DNA from 3 places in the Serratia sp. GW822-FHT06E05 genome. Region 3 is predicted to be linked to each of the others. Evidence: predicted binding sites of a transcription regulator. Region 3 holds the regulator's gene; each other region holds the start of a gene.
The links. The regulator sigma-54, encoded in region 3, starts transcription at its own class of promoters, with help from an activator protein. The targets are predictions, from matches to a motif close to GTTGGCACANNTTTCGCTNT.

Region 1 (7,007 bases), on a different contig from region 3:
CGCCATCATTGGCGAACTGGCTGCGATCTTCCCCGATCCTTATTTGCATATTGGTGGTGATGAGGTTGATGCCAGCCAGTGGAAGCAATCCAAAACGATTCAGGCCTTTATGCAGCAGCACCAGTTGGCGGACACCCATGCGCTGCAGGCCTACTTCAATCAGAAGCTGGAGAAAATCCTCGAACAGCATCAGCGTCAGATGGTGGGTTGGGATGAGATCTATCATCCGTCGCTGCCGCGCAGCATTGTCATCCAGTCCTGGCAGGGGCAGGATTCGCTCGGCGCCAGCGCACAGGACGGTTACCAGGGCATTCTGTCTACCGGTTTTTACCTCGATCAACCGCAAAGCGCGGCCTATCACTATCGCAATGAGATCCTGCCGCAGCCGCTGGGCGTCGACACCGAGGTGCAGCCGGATGAAAAGGCGCAAAGCTGGCAGTTCAGCATGCCGCGGCTGAAGGGCAGCGCGGTAGAAGGCAGTTTTACCCTGATTGAAGGCAAGCAGGGCTGGCGGGGTTTTATCGATTTCAACGGTAAATCGCGCCGTGCGATGCACGATATCGTCTGGCGTTCTCCGCAGCAGGTGAGCTTCCGGCTCGACAGCTGGATGGGGGATACCCGCCCGGTATTTACCCTGAGCCAGGACCAGCTCAGCGGCTATACGCTGGTGGGCAACGTGCGTTACCCGACCACTGGCAGCAAGCTGACGGCGATCCCGGAGAGCAAGATGCCGGTGGTGCCGGAGACGAAGCAGCAGGCCAATATTCTCGGCGGTGAGGCGGCGCTGTGGGCGGAAAACATCAGGGCGCCGATCCTCGATCTCAAACTCTGGCCGCGTGGGTTCGCGGTGGCGGAGCGCTTGTGGTCTGCGCAGGACGTGACCGATGAAAATAATATGTACCGCAGGCTGGCGGCAGTCGATGCCTGGTCGGTGGTGTCGGTGGGGTTGCAACAGCATGCGGAAACCGCACGCGAGTTCACCCGGTTGGCAAACAGCGTGACGATAGCACCGCTGCAAACCCTGGCAGAAGCGGTGGAGCCGGGCCAGTACTACACTCGACAGCATCTGAAATTCAAAGCCGGTAACTATCACCAGTTCGAACCGCTGAACCGTTTTGCCGATGCACTGCCGGCGGAAAGCAACGCGGTGCGCGAGATGGGCATGCAGGTTGCGGCGTTAGTGAAGGACCGCAACGATCGTGCTGCAGCGCAGGCGTTGCGCGAACGTTTACAACGCTGGCAGCTCAATACCGCACCGGTAAAAACGGTGATTGCCGGTAACCGGCTGATGCAGGATCTGGCACCGGTGGCGCAGGATGTCGGCGCGCTGTCCACGCTGGGGCTGATGCTGTTGGAGCGTTATCAACAGGGCAAACCGCTGAGCAAGGCAGAAGCGACCCAGATACAGCAGCAATTGGACGCGGCGGCGCAGATACGCGACGAAGTGGTGATTGCGGCGGTCTATCCGCTGGAAGCGCTTTTGCGCGCCAGCGCTATCGAATGAGGTAAGTCAGTATATGTAGCGCTCAGCATGTGTAGGGGCTCAGCATGCTGAGCCCGCAAAACCTACAGTTGCAGCGGCGGCAACTGTTTGAAAATACTGACCAGCCCTTCGCCCCAGCCTTTACGGATGGCGCTAAAATGCGGGTGATCTTCGGTGATACGGTACTGCTGCGCACTGCTAAAGCTGTCGCGCGGGTAGATCATCACGTCGAGCGGCAGGCCGACCGACAGGTTGCTGCGCAGCGTCGAATCCAGAGAGATCAGCGCGCACTGCATCGCCTGTTCCAGCGGGGTGTCGTAGGTCAGTACCCGATCGATAATCGGTTTGCCGTATTTGCTTTCGCCAATCTGGAAATAGGGCGTATCGCGGGTGGCCTCGATAAAATTACCCTGCGGATAAATATGGAATAGCCGCATCTCTTCACCGCTGATCTGGCCACCGAGCAGCAGGCTGCAGCTGAAATCGGTCGTGCTGCCGCTTTGCTGGGCTTCGCTGTCGCGTTGGATCACTTCCCGCACCGTTTCGCCCACCAGCGTGGCGGCTTCGTACATGCTCGGAGCGTTCAGCAGGTTCAGGCGTTCGGGATCTTTACTGCGGCGCTGTAGCAGGCTGATGATGCTCTGAGTGGTCGCCAGGTTGCCGGCGCTTTGCAACACCAGCATGCGTTCACCGTCCTGCTGAAACACATGCAGTTTGCGGAAGGTGGAAATATGATCCACGCCGGCATTGGTGCGCGAATCGGAAGCAAAGACCAGCCCGGAAGACAAGCGCATGGCCACACAATAGGTCATACCACAATCCCTCAAAACGATACTGGCACGCCGCCAACCGCCAGCGTGCCGTAAACCCTGGTTTTCGGCAAGAGGCTACTGGCCGGTTGGCATCATCTGCACTTCGGCGATGGTCTGCATGTTCTCGCAGCCGCCGCCGAGCCGCATCCCGCGTACCGGGCAGGCGTCGAGATAGTCGATGCCCACTGCCAGCTTAAGGTGTTGATTCGGCAGGCGGGTATTGTTGGTGACGTCAAAGCTGTGCCAGCGGTCGTCGACCCAGGCCTCGGCCCAGGCGTGGGTGGCGACGTGGGCCGAGTCCTCGCTATATAGATAACCGCTGACATAGCGCGCCGGAATGTTCAGGCTGCGGCAGCAGGCCAAAAATACGTGGGTATGATCCTGACAGACGCCGGTGCCGGTTGCGAATGCCTGGGCCGCGCTGTCGGTGACGCTGGTTGACCCTGGGGTGTACGGCATTTTGAGCAGCAGCTCGCCCATCAGATTTTCCAGCCCGTCCAGCACCGCCTGCGGTTGGTAGTAGCGCAGGGCGAAGGCCTGGATCGCGCTGTCGGGTTGGGTCAGCGGGCTGTGGCGCAGGAAGACCAGCGGCGACAAATGCCCCATCACCTGATCTTCGGCACCGTCTTCAATTTCCACCACGCCGTGGGCCTGAATGCTGATGGCCTGGTGCGGGTGATCCAGCGTCAGCACGTGCAGCACGTTGCCGAAGGCATCGGTGGTGCACACCGCATCTTCCGGCAGCGTCAACTGCCATGAAATGATGCGCTGATGCTCCGAATCCTGCGGCGTCAGGCGCAGATACTGAGTGCTGCGCTGCACCTGCTGGGCATAGGTATAGTGGGTGTTGTGCTCAATGTTCAGTTTCATTGCGCCTCCAGATAAGTGTGATGGATGCTCTCCGCGATGCCGCCAATCTGGCCGAGAAACGCGTCCAGCCAGTCGTTCAACCCGACCTTGTTCAGATCTTTCATGCTGCTAAAGCGCAGCTCGGCGTGCAGCGTATGCGCCAGCCGGCGCGGCTGATTGGCACTGTTGCCGCCAATTTGCTCCAGCTGTTGCACCAGATCGCCGACGCAGGCCAGCAGGGAGCGGGGGATTTCATTACGCAGGATCATCAGTTCGGCAATGGTGTCCCGACTGAGCTGCTGCTTGTAGATGCTGTGGTAGGCTTCGCGTGCGCTCACTGCCCGCAACAGCGTGTCCATGCGGTAATATTCGCGCACCGGGTCGCCGTCGCTGTCCATCAGCGAGTTCTTGACCCCTAACAGACGGGCAGTGCTGTCTGCGCGCTCCAGCAGGGTGCCGAGACGGATAAAGCACATGGCGTCGCTGCGCAGCAAGGTACCGAACATCGCACCGCGAAACAGGTGAGAACGTTCCTTCACCCAGTCGAAAAAGCCATCCGCGCCCACTGACCCTATGCCCTGACGGCGGATCAGCTTCATTTCGATCCAGGTGGCGTTGATGCATTCCCAGACCTCGGAAGACAGGCTGCCGCGCACCGCATGGGCGTTGTTCCAGCCCATTTGCAGACAGCTGTAAATGCTGCTGTGGTTGCGGCTGTCGAGCGCAAAAAAGCTCACCAGATTGGCCATCGTCAGGTCGGGGTAGGCGGCGGCATACAGCTGTCCGGTACTGGTCAGATTGAGGGGTACCTGCAGATCCTGATCCTCGCTGTCGCGGATCGGCATCATCGACAGCTTGTTGGTGACGTCGAGCACCCGGGCGATGCTTTCCGCCCGCTCCAGATAGCGGGCCATCCAATAGAGTTCACTGGCAGTTCGGCTCAGCATGCGTCGTCCTCCAACACCCAGGTATCCTTGGTTCCCCCGCCTTGCGACGAGTTGACCACCAGTGAGCCTTGCGCCAGCGCCACGCGCGTCAGGCCGCCTGGCACCAGGCGGATTTCCGCGCCGCTGAGGGCGAACGGCCGTAAATCGATATGTCGCGGCGCCAGGCCGTCGTTGACGAAGGTCGGGCAGGTCGACAGCGCCAGCGTATTTTGCGCAATGTAGTTATGCGGCTTGGCCAGCAGCAGGCTGCGGAAGTGAGCGATTTCGTCTTTGGTCGCCGCCGGGCCGATCAGCATGCCGTAGCCGCCGGCACCGTGCACCTCCTTCACCACCATCTGTTCCAGGTTCGCCAGCACGTACGACAGTTCATTCTTGTGGCGGCATTGCCAGGTGGGCACGTTATTGAGGATCGGCTCTTCCTGCAGGTAGAAACGCACCATGTCCGGCACGTACGGATAAATTGACTTGTCGTCGGCCACGCCGGTGCCGATGGCGTTGGCCAGCACCACGTTGCCGGCGCGGTATACCGACAGCAGGCCCGGCACGCCGAGCATCGAATCCGGGCGGAACGCCAGCGGATCGAGGAAGGCGTCGTCCACCCGGCGGTAGATCACATCCACCTTGCAAGGCCCGGCGGTGGTACGCATAAAGACCGCCCCGTCCTTGACGAACAGGTCGGCGCTTTCCACCAGCTCAACCCCCATCTGCTGCGCCAGGAAGCTGTGTTCGAAGTAGGCGCTGTTGAAACGGCCCGGCGTCAGCACCACCACGGTAGGATCGTTGATCGGCGAGCTTTCACGCAGGGTTTGCAGCAGGTGCGACGGGTAGCGCTCCACCGGCGCGATGCGTTGCTGAGCGAACAGCTCCGGGTACAGGCGCATCATCATTTTGCGGTTTTCCAGCATATAGGAAACGCCGGACGGGGTGCGCAGGTTGTCTTCCAGCACGTAATACTGGCCGTCACCGTTGCGCACCATATCCACGCCGACAATGTGCGCGTAAATATTGCGGTGCAGATCGACCCCTTGCATGCAGGGTTGATATTGATCGTTGGCCAGCACCTGTTCCGCCGGAATGATCCCGGCTTTCAGAATGTGTTGTTGATGGTAAATATCGTGCAGAAAGGCGTTAAGCGCCTGTACGCGCTGGCGGATACCGCGATCGAGCATCGCCCACTCGCTGGCGGGTATGATGCGCGGTACGCTGTCGAACGGAATCAAGCGCTCAGCGCCATCATCCTCACCATAAACGTTAAAGGTAATCCCCACCCGGTGAAACAGCAGTGCAGCCTCTTCCCTCTTGCGTTGAATGGCCTTTTGGTCAGCCTGTTGCAGCCAATGCCAGTAAGCCTCGTAGTGACCCCGGTGCTTACCCTCAGCCAGAAGCATCTCATCAAAAAACGGTGAAGCAGACAGATCGATATTTAGCATCATCACCTCGTCGACATTGCAGGCTGTATACAGAACCAGCATAAAATGTGCCAAGGTGATAAAGGGGCGAAAATGGCGCGAAAACGCCGGCTCGCGGCAGGAAATGGCCCGCTTTGGGTGCAACCAAAGCGGGCGCTGCCTTAAAACGGGGCAAAACTGCGGCGCGTGTGGGTTGACTATGAGCAGTGATGGCGCAACTCACCGGGCAAAGGACGCGGGCGGGCCCTGAAGACCCGCCCTGGTATTTATACCTGCAATGCTTGCTGCGAAGTGCCGATAGACTGCCGCAGATAATTCAGTAGCATTTGCCGGGTAAACCGTGGTTCTTCGATCCCGCTGTGCCGCAGGAAATGCTGCAGGTTGCTGCAATCCCATTGGTAGGTATTTTGGTAGAGCTGCACCGTCGATTGCCCATTCACCATATTGTCCCTGAACAGGCTGAGCAACGGGTAGAGCGGTGCATTAGCGTCGTGTTCCCACTGTGCTCGCCATTGATCGAAAGGCAGCTGTCGGAAACGGTAGCCACACTCGCGCTCCAGCAGGCGGAAGAAGGCTTGCAGCGTCAGGTTATTCTGGTGCTGGTGGATCAGGTTGAATTTCTTCCCTAACGCCTGAGGGTTGCGAGTGATATGGGCAATGGATTGGGTCATATAGTCCACCGTCGTCAGGCCCTCGCGCAGGTCTTGCAACACCGGCAGGGTGCCGCTGGTGATACAGGTTTTGACTAGCCGTCCCCACCATTGGTAGCTGGCGCTGACGCCGGTTCGGCTGTGGAAGGTGGCGTACCCCAGACGGAAGGTCATTAGCGGCAAGCCTTGCGATGCCGCCAGATCGGCAATTTTCTCCATTACCCATTTGCTGCGGACGTAGCCGATATCGGTGATCACCGCCGGCAGGTTCTGATCTATGTCGTCACTTTCCAGCATCACCCGTTTGCCGGTATGCAAGTGCCCCCAGCTGTAGACCGAAATCGTCGACATCAACATCAGTGGTTTGGTGCGTCGGTACGCGGCAAAACGAATGATTTCGCGCAGGCCCTGCACATTATCGCGTTTCATATAAGAATAGGGCTGGATAAAGTTCACCGCACTTGCCGAATGATAAATGATATCGATCCGCTGGCTGAGTTCACGGAAGTGCTCAGGTGACAGGGCGAAATCGTGCTCGGCCACGTCACCGGGGATCAGATGGACGCGCGCGTACTGCTCGGCGGATAAAGTAATCTGATAGCGATTCAGGATCTCGTTGAGTCGTTGCTGCGGGGATATCCGGCTACGCTGCCGCACCAGGCAATACAACTCGGCACGGGTTGTGGCGAGCAACTCTGCCAGCAGATGCGCACCGACAAAGCCGGTGGCGCCGGTGAGCAAAATGGCTTTGGGGTCGCTGACCTGTCGCACATCATAATCCGGGTTGATGGTGATATCTGCAGGCAGCCAAACATCGTCTTGCAGAGCACGTACCGGTTCGCTGTCCACCGTCGGCA
Region 2 (7,007 bases), on a different contig from region 3:
AAGCCGCAGGAAAGATAGCGCGGCAGCGCGCCGCTCACCGCCAGATCGTTGGCCGTACCGCAGATGGCCAGCTTGCCTATGTCACCGCCCGGAAAGAAAATCGGGTCAATCACGTAACTGTCGGTGGTAAACGCCAGCCGATCGCCCTGCTGCGTTAACTCGGCCAAATCCAACCGGGCCTGATCTTCACGCTGATCCAACTGCGGGTTGGCAAAGGCCGGCAGGAAAAGATCGTCCAGCAATTGCTGCATGGCAGCACCACCGCTGCCATGAGCCATAGTAATCACGTTATTCATGCCGGCGTCTCCTCTGTTTCACGGCGATATTGGTACCAGGCGGCGCAGGCTCCTTCGGATGAGACCATCAGCGCGCCAAACGCGTTTTGCGGCGTACAACCGCGACCAAACAGCGGACAGTCGCGCGGTTTGCATCGCCCGGTGAGCACGTCTCCGCAGCGGGATCGCGGATCGTCAGCCACTTGCCGCCGCTGCGGACGGAAACGACGTTCGGCATCAAAAGCCTGGTAGCCTGGCGTTAGGGCAATGCCTGAGTTGGCAATGGTGCCCAGCCCGCGCCATTCGCTGCCGCCTCCCAGGACAAAAACTTCGCTCATCGCCTGCTGTGCCAGCCGGTTGCCCTGTTCCGGTACCACCCGCCGGTATTGGTTTTCGGTTTGGCTTTGTCGGCCAAGAAACTGCTCGACCAGCATCAGCACCCCTTGCAAGATATCCAGTGGCTCAAAGCCGGTCACCACCAGGGGTTTGTGGTATTGCCTGCTGATAAAATGATAGGGCTCGGTGCCTATCACCATGCTGACGTGGCCGGGTGCCAGAAAACCGTCAATGCGTACATCCGGCTGTTGCAGCAGGCTGCGCAAGGTGGGGATCAGGCTGATGTGCTGACAAAATACGCTGAAGTTGTCCAGGCCTTCCTGCCGCGCCTGTTGCAGGGTGATCGCCGTGACCGGCATGGTGGTTTCAAAACCCAGCGCGAAGAACACCACCTGCCGTTGCGGATTTTGCCGCGCCAGCATCAGGGCATCCAGCGGTGAGTAGACCACGCGCACGTCGGCCCCGCGCTCGCGCGCCTGCAGTAAAGACCCCTGCTGTCCTGGCACCCGCAGCGCATCGCCGAAGGTGCAAAAAATCACTTCGGGGTGCCCGGCGATTTCGCAGCAGGCGTCGATGCGCCCCATAGGTAAAACGCAAACCGGGCAGCCGGGGCCATGAATGAATTCGATTTGCGCCGGCAGCAGCTTATCCAGGCCAAAGCGGAATATCGCATGGGTATGGCCACCACACACCTCCATGATTTGCAGCGGTCGTTCGGCGGTAAACGGCAACTGTGCGGCGCGGTGCCAGATATGTTGCAGCAGTTTCTTTACCCGCTGCGGATCGCGAAATTCATCTACGTAATCCATGGTTATCCTCCCCCGCCAAAAACAGCGCCACGTCCTGTTCCACTTCCCCCATCGCCTGCAGTGCTGCCAGCATATCCTCGGCCTCTTGTTGATCGAGGCGGCTCATCGCAAAGCCCACGTGAATCAATACCCAACACCCCAGCATCGCTTCTTTGGGTTCACCCTCCCGGCAAACCAATGCGATATTCACTTCTCGCTGCACGCCGCAGACGTCGGCCCAGGCGTGCTGAGGCTGGTGTTGATCCAACGCCACGATCTGCCCGGGGATCCCTATGCACATAGCTGCAGCTCCAGCCAGGCCAACCACTGATCCATCCCTTCCCCCTGAGTCGCAGAAAGGGTAATTATCTCGATGTCGGGATTAACCTGACGGGCATTGGCGATACAGGCGGCCAGATCAAACTTCAAGTACGGCAGCAGATCGACCTTGTTCAGCAGCATCAGACGTGCGGCGGCGAACATATGCGGGTACTTGAGGGGCTTGTCTTCCCCTTCGGTGACCGACAGCACCGCCACCTTGTGCCGCTCCCCCAGATCGAAGCTGGCTGGGCAAACCAGGTTGCCGACATTTTCGATAAACAGCAGGCTGCAGGGTTTGAGCTCCAGGCGCTGGGCGGCTTCGTGAACCATTTGCGCATCCAGATGACAGCCTTTGCCGGTATTGACCTGGATCGCCGGCACGCCGGTGGCGCGGATACGTTCGGCATCGTTGGTGGTTTGCTGGTCTCCTTCCACCACCGCGCACTCACGCATCCCGCGCAGCCGCAGCAGGGTTTCGGTCAGCAAGGTGGTTTTGCCAGAACCGGGGCTGGAAACCAGATTCAACGCCAGGATGTGTTGCTCGGCAAAATACTGGCGATTGCGTTCGGCCAGACGATCGTTTTTATCCAACACCCGGGTTTCTATTTCCAGCATTCGCCGCTGGCTGATGCCAGGCGCATGAGTGCCCGCCAATCCCAGTCCATAATGCAGGTCCCCCTGCAGAGGCCGCTGCGGGCGAAACGGTACCTTTGCTTGCCCTTCAATCGTCATTTCCCCATGGGCACAACCGCAAGTGCTGCACATGTTCTTTCTCCTTTCAGTTATTCAATTTCCAGACGTTTTATTTGCAATCCATCATCGGCCTGCACCCGCAGGTTTCTTCCGGCGCAGTGCGGGCAGACCAAAACCTGCGGGATCAACAGCTCGACGTCCGCCTGGCAGTCATAACACCAGGACAAGGCGCGTTGTTCAGTCAGATGCAGCTCACAGCCTTCGGCCAGGGTGTCGCGACATACCATGTCAAAACAGAACCGCAGCGATTCCGCCTCCACGCAGGAAAATGCGCCAATTTCGAACCACACCGCGGTAATACGTTTCGCACGATGTTGACGAGCCTGTTGCTGCATTATTTCCATCGCATGTTGGCACAAGGTTATTTCGTGCATCCGGCCTCCACTCAGGGGGATAAAACGTTTCGTCACCTTGCGTTGCAAATATGGTGCCAAAACCCATTTGGCATATTTGTCGAGTGTCATGACGTCGACAGTAATTAGCTGGCGGTCCCCAATCCAATTTAAAGATTAATTCTAACCCTGATGATTGAATTAAAAGGAAATAATGAAAATCACCAGAGACTGGCACGCTTTATGCTTTAAGTCGTTCACCCGAAGCGATTCGACAATGACCATCAATTTTGAGTGACGACAATGAGTACTATCAGTGAAGTAACCAGCCAGGCCGATTATATCGCCAACAAAAGCAACCGCCTGATGGCGCAGTGGCAAACCTACCACAGCACCTTAATCAAAGCGGTTACCACCACTAAAAAGAAGATTAATCATCAGTTTACTTACGGTCAGGACGACGATCTGCGTTTTGTACTGTTCAACCACTTCACGGTGAGCATTCAATTAAGTGAGGGATTTTACAGCCGTGATATCTGCTATCGCATTAATTTGGCATCGCCGCATGAAGCGGAGAATTTCGCCCCCTTCGCCCATGCCTCGCTGGATGAAGACGGTAATATTGACGGTGTAATAAACAATCGCGATATGCCGGCGGTATTTGAACATTATCTGGATAAGATCGCCGTTATTTACCAATGCCTGTTTGATTCGCTGCATGACGGCCACGCCATTCATGACGCACTGAAAAAAATAACCCTGTCCGTCTGACTGTCGGCGTTACTCACTGACAGAAAACTGTCGAAACGTCATTTTTTACTGACGATTTCGTCATAAATGACGAAGCAAGGAGTGTGCATGAACCGCTTTATTATTGCGGACCCCAAATTGTGTATTGGCTGCAATACCTGCATGGCCAGTTGTTCTGCAGAACATCGGCAACGGGGTTTGCAGGCATTACCCCGCTTGCAGGTGATTCGTAACGCCCGCGATTCGGCACCGGTGATGTGCCATCAATGTGAGGATGCGCCCTGCGCGCAGGTCTGTCCGGTAAACGCCATTCGCCATCAGGATGATGCCATCGTCCTGAACGAGAGCCTGTGCGTCAGTTGCAAACTCTGCGGTATTGCTTGCCCGTTCGGCGCCATAGGCTTCGGCGGCAGCACCCCGTTAGCGATCCCCTCAGACTGCAACACACCGCTGGCCCTGCCTGCCGCTAAAGCGCCGCGGCCGATTGGCGCCTTCCTGGATTGCGTGCCCGGTGTCCGCGCCGTGGCGGTCAAGTGCGACCTTTGCGCTTTCACCCCCTTAGGCCCGGCCTGTATCCGCACCTGTCCTACCCAGGCCATTCGCTTGGTCAGCGACCACGACGTGCGTAACGCCAGCGAACAGAAAAGGCGCAACGCCATGCAGGCGCTCAGCGCCGAGCTGCCGTTAGCTACCGCCCCAGAATCCCGCAAGGAGCCGAATTGATGTTTTACCCCATTGCGCCCGACCCATTGTCGTTGCTGACTCTGGCATTCGTCGGGTATCTCCTGTTCGCGTTGCTGAGCTGGCTGCTGGCCCCCTGGCCGCGTGTCAATGCCTTGCTGGGTGGCGGCACCTTGCTGTGTGCCATCGCCACCTTGTTGGCCGCCGGACAACTGCTGTTCGCACCGCTGCACAGCACCCGTTTGCCCTGGTTGAGTTATGCGGTGGAAATCAGCGGTATTAATGCGTTGTTATTGCTGGTGATGGCTTTGTGTGGGATCTGTGCCGCGCTGTATCACATCGGAAGCGTCGCGAAGCTGAACGCCAGTGCAGGTGGTCGGTTGGGCGGGCTGATCAATCTGATGCTGGCAGCACTCAGCGCCGCCGCGATCGCCGATAATGCACTGGCCTTGCTGTTGCTGTTAGAACTGGCGGCGCTGTGCGGCTATTTCTTGATTGTCCTCGCCCCGAACGCGAAAAGTCTGCGGGCCGGGCACAGCCAGTTTTTGCTGATGCGCCTGGGCACCCTGCTGTTGGTTATCGCTTTCGCACTGATTTATACCCACAGCCACAGCCTGCAATTCAGCGTGATCCGCGCTACGCCATTACCGGATGCACTGCGTAACGGCGTCTTCCTGCTGGCGTTGGCCGGGTTTGGCATTTTTGCCGGGGTGATGCCGCTGCATGCCTGGGTGCCTCAGTCCCACAGCAGCGCGCCGGCCTCTGCCGCCACGTTGTTTTCCGGCGCACTGATGAAGGTCGGCCTGCTGGGGATCCTGAAGATAGGACTGGATCTGCTGGGTACGCCCCCGCTGTGGTGGGGATTGCTGGTCCTGCTGCTGGCCGCCGGCACCGCATTTTTTGGCGGGTTGTATGCGCTGATGGAGCACGATCTGCGGCGCTTGCTGGCTTACCACACGCTGGAGAATATCGGCATCATCCTGCTGGGCATTGGCGGTGCCATGGTTGGTATGGCGCTGCAACAGCCATTACTGACGGCGTTCGCCCTGATCGGCGGCCTGTTCCATTTGTTGAACCACAGCCTGTTCAAAAGCGCATTGCTGTTGGCGGCGGGCACCATTGAACAACAAACCGGGCTGAAGGACATGGAGAAAATGGGCGGGCTGGCACGGCTGATGCCCTGGACCGCCATTTCTCTGCTGATCGGCCTGGTGGCCATGGCCGCACTGCCGCCATTGAACGGTTTCGCTAGTGAATGGCTGATCTATCAGGGACTGTTCCATTTCAGTGCGGCCCCTGGCTTTATTGGCCATCTGTTCGGGCCGTTGCTGGCGGCTGCGCTGGCCCTGACTGGTGCGCTGGCAGTGATGTGCGTCAGCAAGGTGTTTGGCGTCGCCTGTCTGGGAGCCCCGCGCTGCGCTGCTGCGGCCCAGGCCGTGCAGGCTAACTTGTGCCTGACGCTGAGCCATGCGCTGCCCGCGTTGCTGTGTCTGGTTTGCGGCCTGGGTGCGCCCTGGGTCATCCCGCTGTTTGCCCGGCTGATCGGCATGACGGCCGAACAATCCCTCTCCGTGTCCGACACTTTGGTTTCTACCCCGTTGATCGCCATTTTGTTGCTGGCAATGCCGCTGCTGCCGCTATTGATTGCTGCACGTTATCAGACCCGTCGTCAACCTCGCCGGGTACAGGGTAGCGCCTGGACCTGCGGATATGGTCATGAGGAGGCGATGGTGATCACCGCCACCGGTTTTGCCCAACCGCTTCGGGTGATGTTCGCCCCGCTCTATCAACTGCGCCGTTGGCTGCCGGAATCCTTGTTCAACCCGTTACATTGTAACGCCTTCGTTGCCTTCTGCCGCGGCCTGGCCGCAGTGGAGCTTGCGGTGCTGTTGGTGGTGGCTTTTGCCTGAGGAGATGACAATGACCTATCCCAATGTGTTACTCGGTCTGGCGCAGGCCTTGCTGTTACTGGCCGTCGCCCCACTGTTTGCCGGTGTCAGCCGCGTGCTGCGCGCGCGGATGCATAACCGTCGCGGCCCCGGAGTGCTGCAGGAATACCGCGATATCGCCAAATTGTTGAAGCGTCAGAACGTGGCACCGGCGGCTTCCGGTCTGGCCTTTCATGCCATGCCGTACTTGCTGACCGGCACCCTGCTGGCCATCGCCTGTGCGTTACCCATGTTGACTGTCGCCTCGCCGCTGCCTGCCATCGGTGATGTGATCACCCTGATCTATCTGTTCGCCGTGGTGCGCTTTGTTTTCGCCATTGCCGGTCTGGACACCGGCAGTCCCTTTACCGCCATCGGCGCCAGCCGCGAAGCAGTGTTGGGCATTCTGGTCGAACCCATCCTGCTATTGGGGCTGTGGGTGACCGCCCTGGTGGCCGGTTCAACTCAGTTGAGCGCCATGGTGCAGAGCCTGCTGACGTTGCCACACCCCGCTTGGTTGCCGCTGCTGTTGGCCGCCCTTGCCTGTGCGTTCGCCACCTATATCGAGATGGGCAAACTGCCTTTTGACCTGGCGGAGGCCGAGCAAGAGCTGCAGGAAGGGCCACTGACGGAATATTCCGGTGCCGAGCTCGGCATTTTGAAATGGGGCATCAGCCTCAAACAATTGGTGGTGCTGCAGTTGTTCCTCGGCGTGTTTCTGCCCTGGGGGCAAGCGGCACAATTTACCGTCCTTCACCTGTCGGCGGCGCTGGTCCTGGCACTGCTCAAGCTGCTGTGCGCGCTGACGCTGATCGCGATTATCGAAAATAGCGTGGCGCGTTT
Region 3 (7,007 bases):
TGTTAAAGCAACGGGCGCAATGCGTCTCATCTTTACAAAAACTTACCGCCATTTCGCTACCAATGGTGCCATAGGTTTTACTTTTACGCGTCACCCGGTCAAAATTGGCGCCATAACGAAAAAAAACGAAAGTGTTCATATATTAGCCGGGAAAACCCGTTGCTGCGGCTTTAACCTGCGCAACGGAGGGCAAAGCAAGATAGCCGAATTACGGCTTTTAACCAACGAACCGGGATGATACCCAACAAAGGACCCTGCATGTTTCTCGCGATAGCTTTATTAATCGTTGGTTTATTTTTACTGGTATATGGGGCAGACCGCTTAGTTTACGGTGCTGCGGTAATTTCGCGTTCACTCGGTGTGCCACCGCTGATTATCGGTATGACCATCGTCGGCATAGGCACTTCACTGCCGGAGCTGTTCGTGTCGACCACTGCGGCACTGAACGGGCAAATCGATATGGCCGTGGGGAACGTATTAGGTTCCAACATCACGAATATTTTACTGATCCTCGGCGTTGCCGCGCTGATACACCCGCTGGCGGCGCGATCCGAAGTGTTGCGGCGCGAACTGCCGCTGATGTTGGCGGTCACAGTATTGTGCGGTTTCGTGCTGATGGACGGCACGCTGAGCCGTCTGGATGGCGTGCTGCTGTTGGCCGCCGCCGCGGTATTTATTCTGTTGATGTTGAAAATTGCCCGGTTGGCGCAGCGCGAAGGCAGCGACAGCCTGACCGTGGAGCAAATCGCCGAACTGCCGCAGGACAGCAGCAACACCGTGGCGATACTGTGGCTGGTGCTGGCGTTTATCATTCTGCCGCTGTCTTCCAAAATGGTGGTCGATAACGCCACGGTCATCGCGCACTATTTCGGTATGAGTGAGTTGGTGGTCGGCCTGACCGTCATCGCCATCGGCACCAGCTTGCCAGAGTTGGCTACATCCATCGCCGGGGCACTCAAGGGCGAAGATGATATGGCGATTGGCAATATCATCGGCTCCAACATTTTCAACACGGTGATAGTACTGGGCGTGCCCGCCCTGCTGTCCCCGGGTACCGTCGATGGCGCTGCCTTCCATCGCGATTACTGGGTGATGCTGGCGGTCAGCATTGTGCTCAGCGCCCTGTGCATCGGGCGGAAACATCGCATCGGCCATCTTGCCGGCGCTCTGTTATTATGTGGTTTTATTGCGTATCTTGCGGTGCTGTTTTTTAACCCTTTCGATTCATTTAGCTATACCCAATAGCCTTCGGGAGGCAGGACAGCGGCAAAAGAATGCATCCCTGCGAGCTTAGTCCGCTAAGTGACCAGACCAAACGAAAGCAGCCAACGCCCAGTATCCTGAAGGATGAAGGGTATAACCGACGGGAATGAGTATGTCGAACATTCAGTTGCAACCAGGCTTTGATTTTCAGCAGGCAGGCAAAGAAGTGCTGCAGATTGAGCGTGACGGGCTGGCCCAACTCGATCAATACATTAATGCAGACTTTACCCGTGCCTGCGAGTTGATTGCCGAGTGCAGTGGCAAAGTGGTGGTGATGGGTATGGGTAAATCCGGGCACATCGGCTGCAAAATTGCCGCCACCTTCGCCAGTACCGGAACGCCTTCGTTCTTTGTTCATCCTGCAGAGGCCAGCCATGGCGACCTCGGCATGGTGACAACTCAGGATATCGTGCTCGCCATTTCCAACTCAGGTGAGTCCAACGAAATACAGGCGCTGATCCCGGTGCTGAAGCGTCAGCAAATCCCGCTGATCTGCATGACCAACAACCCGGAAAGTTCGATGGGCAAAGCGGCGGATATTCATCTGTGCATCAAGGTGCCACAGGAGGCCTGCCCACTCGGCCTGGCGCCGACCACCAGCACCACCGCTACGCTGGTGATGGGGGATGCGTTGGCCGTCGCACTGTTAAAGGCGCGCGGTTTCACACCGGAAGATTTTGCTTTATCGCACCCCGGGGGCGCACTGGGTCGCCGCCTGTTGCTGCGCGTCTGCGACATCATGCACAGCGGCGATGAAATTCCTCACGTCAGCGCCGATGCATCGCTGCGCGATGCGCTGCTGGAGATCACCCGAAAGAACCTTGGTATGACGGTTATCTGCGATGATTTGATGAAAATCGCCGGTATCTTCACCGACGGTGACCTGCGCCGGATTTTCGATATGGGCATCAATCTCAACGAAGCGCGGATCGTCGATGTCATGACGCTCGGCGGTGTACGAGTTCGCCCGAACCTGCTGGCGGTGGACGCGCTGAATCTGATGCAGCAACGTCATATCACCGCGCTGCTGGTTGCCGATGGCGACCAATTGCTGGGTGTGGTACATATGCATGACATGCTGCGCGCCGGCGTCGTTTAACTATGGAAGAGAACTCAATGAGTCTGGTTGAAACCTGCTACGGGCCTGTAGAGCAAGACGTCATGGCGCGTGCCGGCAAAATCCGCCTGCTGATTTGTGATGTTGATGGCGTACTGTCAGACGGCCTGATTTTCATGGGCAACAATGGCGAAGAATTAAAAGCGTTCAACGTGCGTGACGGCTACGGCATCCGTTGCCTGAAAACTTCGGATATCGAAGTAGCTATCATCACTGGTCGCTCCGCCAAACTGTTGGAAGACCGGGCTAAAACACTCGGTATCACCCACCTTTATCAGGGGCAATCCGATAAGCTTTTGGCCTTCCGCGAACTGTTGGATACACTGTCGCTGACGGCAGATCAGGTCGCCTATATCGGCGATGATCTGATCGACTGGCCGGTGATGGCGCAGGTTGGCCTGGCGGTCGCGGTGGCAGATGCGCACCCGCTTCTGTTGCCACGAGCCCACTATGTTACCCGCATTGCCGGCGGCCGCGGTGCGGTACGCGAGCTGTGCGACATTATTCTTTTGGCTCAAAACAAGCTGGAAGACGCCAAAGGGCTATCGATATGAGTAAAACCAAACTTTGGATCACCCTGTTGCTGGCGGTGATCGCCTTGGCGCTGATTGGCTGGAACATGACGGATTTCAGTGATGATACTACGCCGGGGCCGGTGAACAGCCAGGACCCGACTTATCAGAGCCAGCACACGGTCACCATAGTGTACAATCCGACCGGCAAGCTGAGTTACAAGCTGGTGGCCGAAGACGTAAAATACTACACCGCCGATGAATTAAGCTGGTTCACCCAGCCGGTGATGACGCTGTTTGATGAAAACGCGGTGGCCACCTGGTCAGTTCGCGCCGACCGCGCCAAACTGACTAAAGACCGGATGCTGTATCTTTACGGCCACGTCGAGGTGAACAGCCTGACCACCACGTCGCAGCTGGAAAAAATTAAAACAGACAATGCTCAGGTGAACCTGGTGACCCAGGATGTGTCTTCGGATGACGAAGTGACACTTTACGGGACGAACTTCACCTCTAACGGCATGAAAATGCGTGGGAACCTGCGGGCCAAAACCGCTGAGCTGATTGATAAGGTTAAGACCAACTATGAAATTCAAAACCAACAAACCAAGCCGTAATCTGTTAATCGGCAGCTTGATTTTGGCCGCCAGCGCCCCCGCATGGGCGCTGAAGTCCGACTCCAATCAGCCGGTGAGCATCGACTCGCTGAAACAGTCTCTGGACATGCAGAGCAACGTCAGCACCTTTACCGATAACGTGGTGATCAAGCAAGGCACCATCGATATCAAAGCGGACAAAGTCGTGGTCACCCGCCCGGGCGGCGATCAGAACAAAACCTATATTGAAGCTTTCGGCAACCCGGTAACCTTCTATCAGATGCAAGACAGCGGCAAGCCGGTGAAAGGCCACGCTCAGAAGGTGCGTTACGATGTGGCGTCTCAGTTGGTGACCCTGACCGGGAACGCCTACCTGGAACAGCTCGACAGCAACGTCAAGGGCGATCGCATCACCTACCTGGTGCAACAGCAGCAAATGCAGGCGTTTAGCGATAAAGGCAAGCGCGTGACTACGGTTCTGGTACCGTCGCAGTTGCAAGACAAAAACGGGCAAAACAAGAGTAACTAATCACTTATGGCTACACTCATCGCAGAAAACCTGGCGAAAGCCTACAAGGGCCGCAAAGTCGTTGAAGACGTCAGCCTGAAAGTGAAATCCGGCGAGATCGTCGGCCTGCTGGGGCCAAACGGCGCCGGCAAGACCACCACGTTCTACATGGTGGTCGGTATCGTTCAGCGTGACGCCGGACGTATCGTGATTGACGAAGAAGACATCAGCCTGCTGCCACTGCACGCCCGTGCGCGTCGTGGCATCGGCTATCTGCCGCAGGAAGCCTCGATCTTCCGCCGCCTGAGCGTTTACGACAACCTGATGGCGGTGCTGGAGATCCGTGACGATCTCAGCAGCGAACAGCGGGCAGACCGTGCGGTAGAACTGATGGAAGAGTTCCATATCTCCCATCTACGCGACAACCTGGGCCAGGCGCTGTCCGGTGGCGAACGTCGCCGCGTGGAGATCGCACGTGCGCTGGCGGCTAACCCGAAATTCATCCTGCTGGATGAACCCTTCGCCGGGGTTGACCCGATTTCCGTTATCGACATTAAAAAAATTATCGAGCACTTGCGTGACAGCGGCCTGGGCGTGCTGATCACCGACCACAACGTGCGCGAAACGCTGGACGTGTGTGAACGCGCCTATATCGTCAGCCAGGGCAAACTGATTGCTCACGGTACGCCGGATGCTATTCTGGCCGATGAGCAGGTAAAACGCGTTTATCTGGGCGAAGAATTCCGCCTCTGAGTACCGGCGCGTCCTGATGGGCGACTGTTAACGGAAGTAGACTGAAGAATATGAAGCAAGGTTTGCAACTCAGGTTTAGCCAACAACTGGCCATGACCCCCCAGCTCCAGCAGGCCATACGCCTGCTGCAGTTGTCCACGCTTGAGCTCCAGCAGGAGATACAGCTGGCGTTAGAGAGCAATCCACTGCTTGAACAGACCGATCTGCACGAAGAAATCGACGCGAAAGAGACGACCGAAACCGAAGGTTTGGATACCCGGGAGGCGCTGGAACAAAAGGACATGCCCGAAGAGCTGCCGCTGGACGCCACCTGGGACGAGATCTATACCGCCGGAACTCCGTCAGGAACTCGCACCGATTACAGTGACGACGAACTGCCGGTGTATCAGGGTGAAACCACCCAAACCCTGCAGGATTACCTGATGTGGCAGGTGGATCTGACGCCGTTTTCCGATACCGATGCTGCCATTGCCACCTCGATCGTCGACGCCGTCGATGACACCGGCTATCTCACCGTGCCGCTGGAAGACATTCTGGAGAGCATGGGTGACGAGAATGTGACAATGGACGAAGTCGAGGCGGTATTGAAGCGCGTACAGCGGTTTGATCCGGTTGGCGTCGCGGCGCGCGACCTGCGCGATTGTCTGCTGGTTCAGCTATCCCAATACGCCCAAGACACGCCTTACCTGGCGGAAGCGCGCCTGATCATCAGCGAACATCTGGACTTGCTGGCTAACCACGACTTTCGCAGCCTGATGCGAACAACGCGCTCAAAAGAAGATACACTGAAAGAAGCGATGTTGCTGATCCAGTCACTCGATCCGCGTCCAGGCCAGTCGATCAACACCGGCGAATCTGAGTACGTGATCCCGGACGTGCTGGTCCGCAAAGTGCAGGATGTGTGGACGGTCGAGCTCAACAGCGACAGCATCCCAAGGCTGAAGATCAATCAGCAGTATGCTGCGCTGGGCAATAGCGCGCGTAACGACAGCGACGGTCAGTACATCCGCAGCAATTTGCAGGAAGCGAAATGGCTGATCAAGAGCCTGGAAAGCCGCAACGACACCCTGCTGAAAGTTTCGCGCTGCATCGTCGAGCAGCAGCAGGCGTTCTTTGAGCAAGGCGCGGAATTTATGAAGCCCATGGTGCTGGCGGATATCGCTCAGGCCGTGGAGATGCATGAATCGACAATCTCACGCGTGACCACGCAGAAGTTTTTGCACAGTCCGCGCGGCATTTTCGAATTGAAATATTTCTTCTCAAGCCACGTGAATACCGACAGCGGGGGCGAAGCTTCCTCTACGGCGATCCGGGCGGTGGTGAAGAAATTGATTGCGGCGGAAAACCCCGCCAAACCGCTCAGCGACAGCAAGCTGGCTACCCTGCTCTCCGATCAGGGGATCATCGTGGCGCGGCGTACCGTCGCCAAGTACCGAGAGTCTTTGTCCATCCCGCCGTCCAACCAACGTAAACAGTTGGTTTGACCTCTATTGAGAAGGAAGACACTATGCAGCTCAACATTACCGGACACCACATCGAAATCACCGAACCCTTGCGTGAGTTCGTGAACACCAAGTTCGCCAAACTCGAACAGTATTTTGACCGCATAAATCAGGTGTATGTCGTGCTTAGTGTGGAAAAAGTGCAGCAGATTGCGGAAGCGACGGTGCACGTGAATGGAGGCGAGTTGCACGCCACCTCGGAAGACGAGAACATGTATGCGGCAATTGATACCCTGATCGACAAACTGGCGCGTCAATTGAACAAACATAAAGACAAACTGAAACAACACTGACATTCTGGGCCGTTTCCGTCAGCGGGTACGGCTCAAACGTAGCCTCGGCCATCGGCGCGTTACCTGTTTGGGTACGCGCCGATAAGCCATCAGGGTTAAACAAGGCGAAAAATCACCTCACAAGCCTGCTTGCTGGTGTGGTTTTAAGTGAAGATGAGATGAACAACGAAACAATGCAGTTAAGCTCGGTATTAAATATCGAGTGCACCAGAAGCTCCGTACATTGCACCAGCAAGAAACGGGCTTTGGAAATTATCAGCGAACTGGCCGCCAAACAGCTCAATCTGCCACCCCAGGTGGTATTTGACGCGGTTCTCACCCGCGAGCGCATGGGCAGCACCGGTATCGGCAACGGTATCGCCATCCCCCATGGCAAACTGGAAGAGGACACACTGCGGGCCGTTGGCGTGTTTATTCGTCTCGACCAACCTATCGCCTTCGACGCCATTGATAACCAGCCGGT

Region 1: AC1RKC_RS19150 (circularly permuted type 2 ATP-grasp protein) is a predicted target of sigma-54. The motif match lies at 5,557-5,576, and genes of this name have one in related genera.
Region 2: hycA (formate hydrogenlyase regulator HycA) is a predicted target of sigma-54. The motif match lies at 3,036-3,055, and genes of this name have one in related genera.

What each region holds. Positions count from the first base shown of each region.
Region 1 is NZ_JBXALM010000009.1:113,399-120,405, reverse strand. Features, by position in the region: gene AC1RKC_RS19170 (beta-N-acetylhexosaminidase) at 1-1,504, shown strand, start outside; gene AC1RKC_RS19165 (proteasome-type protease) at 1,567-2,295, opposite strand; gene AC1RKC_RS19160 (transglutaminase family protein) at 2,371-3,165, opposite strand; gene AC1RKC_RS19155 (alpha-E domain-containing protein) at 3,162-4,091, opposite strand; gene AC1RKC_RS19150 (circularly permuted type 2 ATP-grasp protein) at 4,085-5,521, opposite strand; gene AC1RKC_RS19145 (non-ribosomal peptide synthetase) at 5,767-7,007, opposite strand, start outside.
Region 2 is NZ_JBXALM010000001.1:325,167-332,173, forward strand. Features, by position in the region: gene hypE (hydrogenase expression/formation protein HypE) at 1-296, opposite strand, end outside; gene hypD (hydrogenase formation protein HypD) at 293-1,420, opposite strand; gene hypC (HypC/HybG/HupF family hydrogenase formation chaperone) at 1,404-1,700, opposite strand; gene hypB (hydrogenase nickel incorporation protein HypB) at 1,691-2,485, opposite strand; gene hypA (hydrogenase maturation nickel metallochaperone HypA) at 2,503-2,847, opposite strand; gene hycA (formate hydrogenlyase regulator HycA) at 3,109-3,576, shown strand; gene AC1RKC_RS01460 (4Fe-4S dicluster domain-containing protein) at 3,664-4,278, shown strand; gene AC1RKC_RS01465 (proton-conducting transporter transmembrane domain-containing protein) at 4,278-6,146, shown strand; gene AC1RKC_RS01470 (respiratory chain complex I subunit 1 family protein) at 6,157-7,007, shown strand, end outside.
Region 3 is NZ_JBXALM010000003.1:301,232-308,238, forward strand. Features, by position in the region: gene AC1RKC_RS11350 (hypothetical protein) at 1-238, shown strand, start outside; gene AC1RKC_RS11355 (calcium/sodium antiporter) at 259-1,245, shown strand; gene kdsD (arabinose-5-phosphate isomerase KdsD) at 1,376-2,362, shown strand; gene kdsC (3-deoxy-manno-octulosonate-8-phosphatase KdsC) at 2,380-2,934, shown strand; gene lptC (LPS export ABC transporter periplasmic protein LptC) at 2,931-3,509, shown strand; gene lptA (lipopolysaccharide ABC transporter substrate-binding protein LptA) at 3,478-4,017, shown strand; gene lptB (LPS export ABC transporter ATP-binding protein) at 4,024-4,749, shown strand; gene rpoN (RNA polymerase factor sigma-54) at 4,800-6,233, shown strand; gene hpf (ribosome hibernation promoting factor) at 6,257-6,544, shown strand; gene ptsN (PTS IIA-like nitrogen regulatory protein PtsN) at 6,703-7,007, shown strand, end outside.